3 regions of the Staphylococcus saccharolyticus genome follow, and region 1 is predicted to be linked to each of the others. Evidence: predicted binding sites of a transcription regulator. Region 1 holds the regulator's gene; each other region holds the start of a gene.

Region 1 (2,285 bases):
TTTCAAATAGATAATGTCTCATTCCTCTATAATTTTGTTTTAATGTAGGAACAATCACCTTTGGTTTACTTAATGTCTTAACAACTACAACGGTAGTGATTATTGTCAAAATCAAAACAAGTATCCAATTGGGTACACCTATCGTTTGAGACATACTCGAGCTTGTATGAGTAGGTTCATTTATAAAACGCATCACTGGCAATAAAACGCCATTTTTTGTTACAGCAGAGGTCATTGAGTACTAAGATTATCCAACTGCCAATCAATCCTTCACCTGCTCTATACCATGTACCTGTAGCACAACCACCCACTAACACAATTCCTATACCAAAAATAAAAGAACCCATAACAGTACCTATGATTGGAAAGGTATGGGTAGGAACTATAATTACATTAACACCCGTAAGAATAAGCAAACCAATACTTTGTATTGTAATTGTAACAAGTAATGCATAAAACATCTTATTATTTTTTTGAACATACATATCCCTAAAGCCACCTGCTAGGCAAAAGCGTGTTCTTTGCATTACAAAACCTAATAATACACCGACCATAAGTCCACTAATAATCATCCATAACATTTTTACCATACTTTTCCGATATAAATATAAGGTGTTATAGTAAAAAAGGAATCTTTTTGCAAATATTCAAAATTTTAATATTAGTTTATGCTAATTCTTTTAAAATATTAATGAGCTCTTCTTTTGAAAATTGACTAAACTTATACCATTCATGATCACTATAATAAATAAATAATTTATGACCTAGTAATCCCTTTACATGTTTATATCTAACAATTTTAGTCGTGTCAAATTCAACACTAAAGGGGGTAAGCTCTTTTCCATAAGCCTTAAAAGTCAGTGTATTTCCATCTATTGCAAGCCTACCTGGAACTATCATTATACGTTGAATATGCGGCTTAAATGTGCAATTGGCTTCTATACTCATAATGACATCACACCTCATCTATTTTTATATAATTAATTATAATATATCATTTTTTCTTAAATAAAAAAGCACCCTCCAATGAGGATGCTAATATTAGCATTGTAATGCTTTTTGACTTTTTTAAAAAATTATTTACTATAATTTTTCATAAAGAATAACAATGATTGTAATTCAATACCAAAATCAATATGATGAACTTGTACATCTTGAGGTGTTTTAACTCGACTTGGTGTAAAATTAAGTATACCTTTTATACCAGCTTTAACAAGTTGATTAACAACTTGTTGTGCTACTTTCTCAGGTGTCGTTAAAATTACGACATCGATATCTTCCGCTTCAACTGCCGATTTAATTTCATCGCTATGTTTAACTACTACATTTCCAATTTCTTCGCCAACGATGTGTTCTCTAACATCAAACGCTTCTGTAATTGTCATCTCATCATGAATTGAGAAATTATATGTAAGTAACGCACGTCCTAAGTTCCCTACTCCCACAATAGCGATTTTAATTTCATCGCTTTCACTTAGCTCTGATTTGAAAAATTCCAACATACTATCGACATTATATCCATAACCTTTTTTACCTAATTCTCCAAAATAAGAAAAGTCTCGACGAATAGTTGCTGAATCTATTTGTAAAGCTTCACTGATTGCTTTTGAATTTACTCGGTCAATCCCTTTAGATTTTAGAATACTTACAAATCTATAATATAAAGGTAAACGTTTTAGAGTAGCTCGAGGAATTTTAGTGTTCTCTGGCATTCATTTTGTCCCCCTTGAAGTTTGAATTAATGCTATTTTAAGTATTCAAACACGTAGTCAATTAAGTTGAAGGCTCTTTTTAAAATACAAATAATTGCCTACAACGAATACTTAAATATTATACATTATTAAATTTTAAAAATAAATATCTCAGTTTCATGTAAGCAATGAATACTGTAAAATAGAGATAATTGAGTATAATAAACTTTTCTTATCCCACCGAATTGATTGTAGATAGTTTTTTATTTCCAATAAAAAAGTTAATAATTTATAATTCCCATAAAATAAAATTAATAAAAAAACTAAGTGTTTATATATAGTTTATACCTAAATAAACAAATTAGAAAGGTGAGAATCGAATGATACTTTTACAACTTAATGACATCTCAAAATCGTTCGATGGTGAAGATATCTTTACAGACGTCAATTTTGAAGTTAAAACTGGAGAACGTATTGGAGTTGTCGGCCGTAACGGTGCTGGTAAATCAACTTTAATGAAGATTATAGCAGGCGTAGAAAATTTTGATAGTGGTCATATTTCTAAAATTAAAAATTTAAAAATGAGTTATTTAA
Region 2 (2,285 bases), 710 kb from region 1:
CGCATTAAATCATCATTTTCATATTGGATAGCACTTGTTTTAATACTCATTTTTGCACAATAAACTTTGAAGTTTTCAGGTAAACGTCTAGACCATAATACTGTTAAGTTTGGTTCTGGAGCTGGACCTAAGTTATCTAATGAGTGTAAGAAACGGAATGAGTTTTTAGTTACCATTGGACGTCCGTCAATTCCAACACCACCAATAGATTCAGTTACCCAAGTTGGGTCACCAGAGAATAATTCATTGTATTCTGGTGTACGAGCAAATTTTACGATACGTAATTTCATGATGAAGTGGTCAATGATTTCTTGAACTTCTTTTTCAGTGATATCACCGTTTTGTAAGTCACGTTCTGCATAAATATCTAAGAATGTTGACGTACGACCTAAACTCATTGCAGCACCGTTTTGTTCTTTAATTGCTGCTAGATAAGCTAAGTATAGCCATTGCACAGCTTCTTTAAAGTTTGTTGCAGGACGACTAATATCGAAACCATATATTTGACCTAATTCTTTTAAGTCATTTAATGCACGATATTGTTCTGATAATTCTTCGCGTAAACGAATCACATCTTCTGACATTTCAGTAGACATTGTTTGGAAGTCTTTAAGTTTTTGTTCCATTAAGAAATCCACACCGTATAAAGCAACACGACGATAGTCACCAATGATACGGCCACGTCCGTATGCATCTGGTAAACCAGTAATAATACCTGCTTTACGACAATTTAACATTTCTTTAGAATATGCATCGAATACACCTTGGTTATGAGTTTTACGATATTCAGTAAAGATTTTTTCAGTTTCAGAATCTAATTCATAACCGTATGATTCACAAGCTGCTTTCGCCATACGAATACCACCGAATGGTTGCATTGAACGTTTGAATGGTTTTTCAGTTTGTACACCAACCACTTGTTCTAAGTCTTTATCTAAATAACCTGCACCGTGAGAAGTGATTGTAGATGCTACTTTAGTATCCATATCCCACATACCACCACGTTCACGTTCTTCTTTAGACAACTGCATTACTTGATCCCAAAGTGCTTCAGTTGCTTTCGTAGGACCTTCTAAAAATTCATCGTCTCCTTCGTATAACGAATAGTTCAATTGAATAAATTCTCTTACGTCAATGTGTTTATTCCAACGACCATTTTTAAAACCTTGCCAAGCATTAGTATGATTATTTGTTTCTAACATACTCTCCGCCTCCATTTCATCTTGCTTAACGTTTTCAACAATAGTTTAGCACAAATTATGTGATTTTATTCACATAATTTGTGGCATCTTTTCTACTAAACTTTGAATAAATTACGAACCTGTGACAAAAAATATTACAGTTTCAGAAATTTTAGTACTGTTGCATAACAGATTTCAGAAAATTGTTTCAAGTATTAACATTTTAAAAAGATAGACGGAGATAACCATTCGACCATTTTCGACCATTAAAATAATGTTATATAACTATCAAATACGTGATTTAAAAGTTTCAGATTTAATTAATTTGGTTTGAGTAATATCGTTGAGTAAGTGAGACATTTAGCCATTTATCAAAATTTTTAAAGTTTCTGTTTAGTTTCTCAATCAATTCATTTCGATACTCATCTGCTTCATCAATAGTTTTTACCTGTAACGACTCGCTTACGATCTTTTGTAAATCAATATAAATAACTTGCCCCATTTTAGAAATTCTAAGGTCTTCTTCATTAATATTAAATTTTACATTCATTTTTTTGACTATATTATAAACGTCATACTGAATCTCATCAGAGGCAAACATCGTTATAATTTCTTTAAAATTTTTAAGTAGTAATCTTATAGGCATGAAAATGAGTACAATACCAGCAATTAAAACTAACACATGTATCTAAAAGCCATTGAAGCATTTCAGCATAAATTAAATCCGATTTATTTTTATCTTTAGATAATAATAAACAGATAATTCCACAACCTATGAAAGAAAAAATACCATATCCTAAACCGATTTCAGCGTTGATTATTCTACCGTTATGCATAATAGCATAAATAGAAGATATAAGTGACAATATACATAATAACAGTAGTATTGAAGAATTAAACACGATAGTCAATGGTTGAAAAATATACTTACCAAATGGAAAAGACTCACGATTTGGCTTTTTAATTATAATTGATGTGAATAAAATGACAATGATGATATTACTAAGCTAATAACTACGTATAAGCCGTCTAGTAAGACCATATTACTATTGGAAATAATCCCTAAAAATATCCCTGCTACTGAAAAAAGTAAAGAACCAATAG
Region 3 (2,285 bases), 310 kb from region 1:
GTTATTTTTTCTTGCCAAGCTGGAGTGTATTTTGACTCCTCATCATTATAAGATTTTGCTTCTAATTGGTGACCAAAGCGTTTAATACCATATTGACTCGTCATTAAATCATAAACAGTTGCAATACGCACCTTTTTACCATTAGCTAATTGAATTGTTCTTGTAGCAATAGGTCTTTTAAAAATACCAGCTCCATTACTATCGAAATAAGGAAATTGAATTGTCGTAATATCGTAATCGTTCTCAGTCATAGAAAGAGCTGGTTCAATTGGAGTACCATCATCTGTTTCAAGTTTTAAATTCCACTCTTTTCCTTCTTCCCATCGTTGCCCCATTGTCCCATTTGGAACAAGCAATTGTTGGCTAATATTGTCTTGAATAACTGGTTTCCATGCACTATTCTCACTAGACATTCCTAAATCACTTGCACGTAAAAAACGCCCTGCTTTATAACCATTGTCATCTTCATCTAACATAATGACAAATGGCATATCAGAATACTGTTTAGCATAATTAATGAACTTGTCATTTGGATTATTTTCATAAAATTCCTGTAGAATCACATGTGTCATTGCTTGTGCAACTGCAGCATCAGTACCTGGGTTTGGTGCTAACCAATTATCAGCAAATTTTACATTCTCCGCATAATCTGGTGCCACTGAAACAACTTTTGCACCTTTATATCTCACTTCAGTCATAAAATGTGCATCGGGTGTACGAGTCAATGGAACGTTGGACCCCCACATAATAATATATGATGCATTGTACCAATCACTAGATTCAGGTACGTCAGTTTGTTCACCCCAAATTTGAGGGGATGCTGGCGGTAAATCGGCATACCAGTCATAAAAGCTCAACATTTCCCCACCGAGTAAATTAATAAATCGAGCACCAGAAGCATAACTAATCATTGACATTGCTGGAATTGGGGTAAAACCAGCAATTCGATCTGGGCCATCCTTTTTAATTGTGTATAAAATTTGCGCAGCAATGATATCTGTGACATCTTTCCAATTAGCTCTTACATGTCCACCTTTACCTCTTGCTTCTTTGTATTGCTTTGCTTTATCCTCATCTTCGACTATTGATGCCCACGCCGCAATACGATGACCATTATTTTCATCAAGCGCTTGAGTCCACAAATCTAATAACTTACCTCTGATGTAGGGATATTTAATTCTTAGAGGACTATACTCGTACCATGAAAATGAAGCACCTCTAGGACACCCTCTAGGTTCAAATTCAGGCATATCTGGACCACAACTTGGATAGTCTATTTGTTGGTTTTCCCAAGTGATAACACCATTTTTAACAAATACTTTCCAAGAACATGAACCGGTACAGTTAACACCATGCGTTGTTCGCACAACTTTATCATGGCTCCATCTTTCTCTATACATTTTTTCCCATTCTCGACTTTTATGTTCCAAAACTGACCAATTTCCATTAAACTTTTCTGTTGGTTTAAAGAAATTTAATCCAAATTTTCTCATTTATATTAATCCTCCCACCATAAAAGGTTTAATCCTCACTCATACATGTATCATGTAATTTAATTGTACATTTTTTCACAATATTTTTATATTAGGGATTTACCTATTTGATTACGGGGAATCCCTAGAAAAAGAGGCACCCAATGTGCCTCTTTTTAAACATATACATATTCAATTTCTTTGTATTGCAATAGCTCATTGTATAAATGTTGTTGTGAAACATGATAATGGTGATCAAAATCTATCAGACATTGGTAGCCATCTTCATATAGTTCTTCAGCTTTAGCGAGTGCTAGAGGTTTATCTCCTTTGATAACATAGTACTTGTGCGACAATATTTCATGTTTACATATTGAAGTATTATCAAAGTATGATATTAAATGTCCTAAAATACATATTCCCGGTCGACCATCTAGGTGATGTAATGTTAATTCATGCTCAATCGTACTAAGTGTTCCGGTAATAATTTGTTGGTTAAAACACGAAGCATTAAAGACAATAGCAATTGGATAGTCTTCATCTGTATATGTTTCTATTTGTTTGAGAATATGGCCTAATCGTTTAATCCCCATATAAATTGCTAAAGTTCCACCATTAATAAGATTTCGTATATCTGTATCATGATCAATAGAATCTTTAAAATGACCAGTTGAAAATGTCACACTTGGTGCAACAGAGCGCATTGTTAGTCCCATATTCATCGAAGCTACAGCTGCACTAGCTGACGTTATTCCTGGAACAATTTCATAGTTAATTTGATGCTTTGCTAGTGTATGAACTTCTTCAGTAATT

The links. The regulator Rex, encoded in region 1, represses fermentation and respiration genes when NADH is low (regulators of the CRP and FNR family bind a similar motif). The targets are predictions, from matches to a motif close to TTGTGAAATATTTCACAA.
Region 2: a site for Rex is predicted at 1,260-1,277, ahead of pflB (formate C-acetyltransferase). Genes of this name have one in related genera too.
Region 3: a site for Rex is predicted at 1,557-1,574, ahead of DYE57_RS02460 (nitrate reductase subunit alpha). Genes of this name have one in related genera too.

The regions. Positions count from the first base shown of each region.
Region 1 covers NZ_UHDZ01000001.1:862,665-864,949, reverse strand. The annotation lists partial or broken gene DYE57_RS04125 (YeeE/YedE family protein) at 1-581, opposite strand, end outside; gene DYE57_RS04120 (hypothetical protein) at 667-948, opposite strand; gene DYE57_RS04115 (redox-sensing transcriptional repressor Rex) at 1,077-1,712, opposite strand; gene abc-f (ribosomal protection-like ABC-F family protein) at 2,072-2,285, shown strand, end outside.
Region 2 covers NZ_UHDZ01000001.1:152,990-155,274, reverse strand. The annotation lists gene pflB (formate C-acetyltransferase) at 1-1,202, opposite strand, end outside; gene DYE57_RS12070 (hypothetical protein) at 1,498-1,863, opposite strand; gene DYE57_RS12065 (cation efflux transmembrane domain-containing protein) at 1,805-2,146, opposite strand; gene DYE57_RS12060 (hypothetical protein) at 2,146-2,285, opposite strand, start outside.
Region 3 covers NZ_UHDZ01000001.1:552,695-554,979, reverse strand. The annotation lists gene DYE57_RS02460 (nitrate reductase subunit alpha) at 1-1,493, opposite strand, end outside; gene cobA (uroporphyrinogen-III C-methyltransferase) at 1,649-2,285, opposite strand, start outside.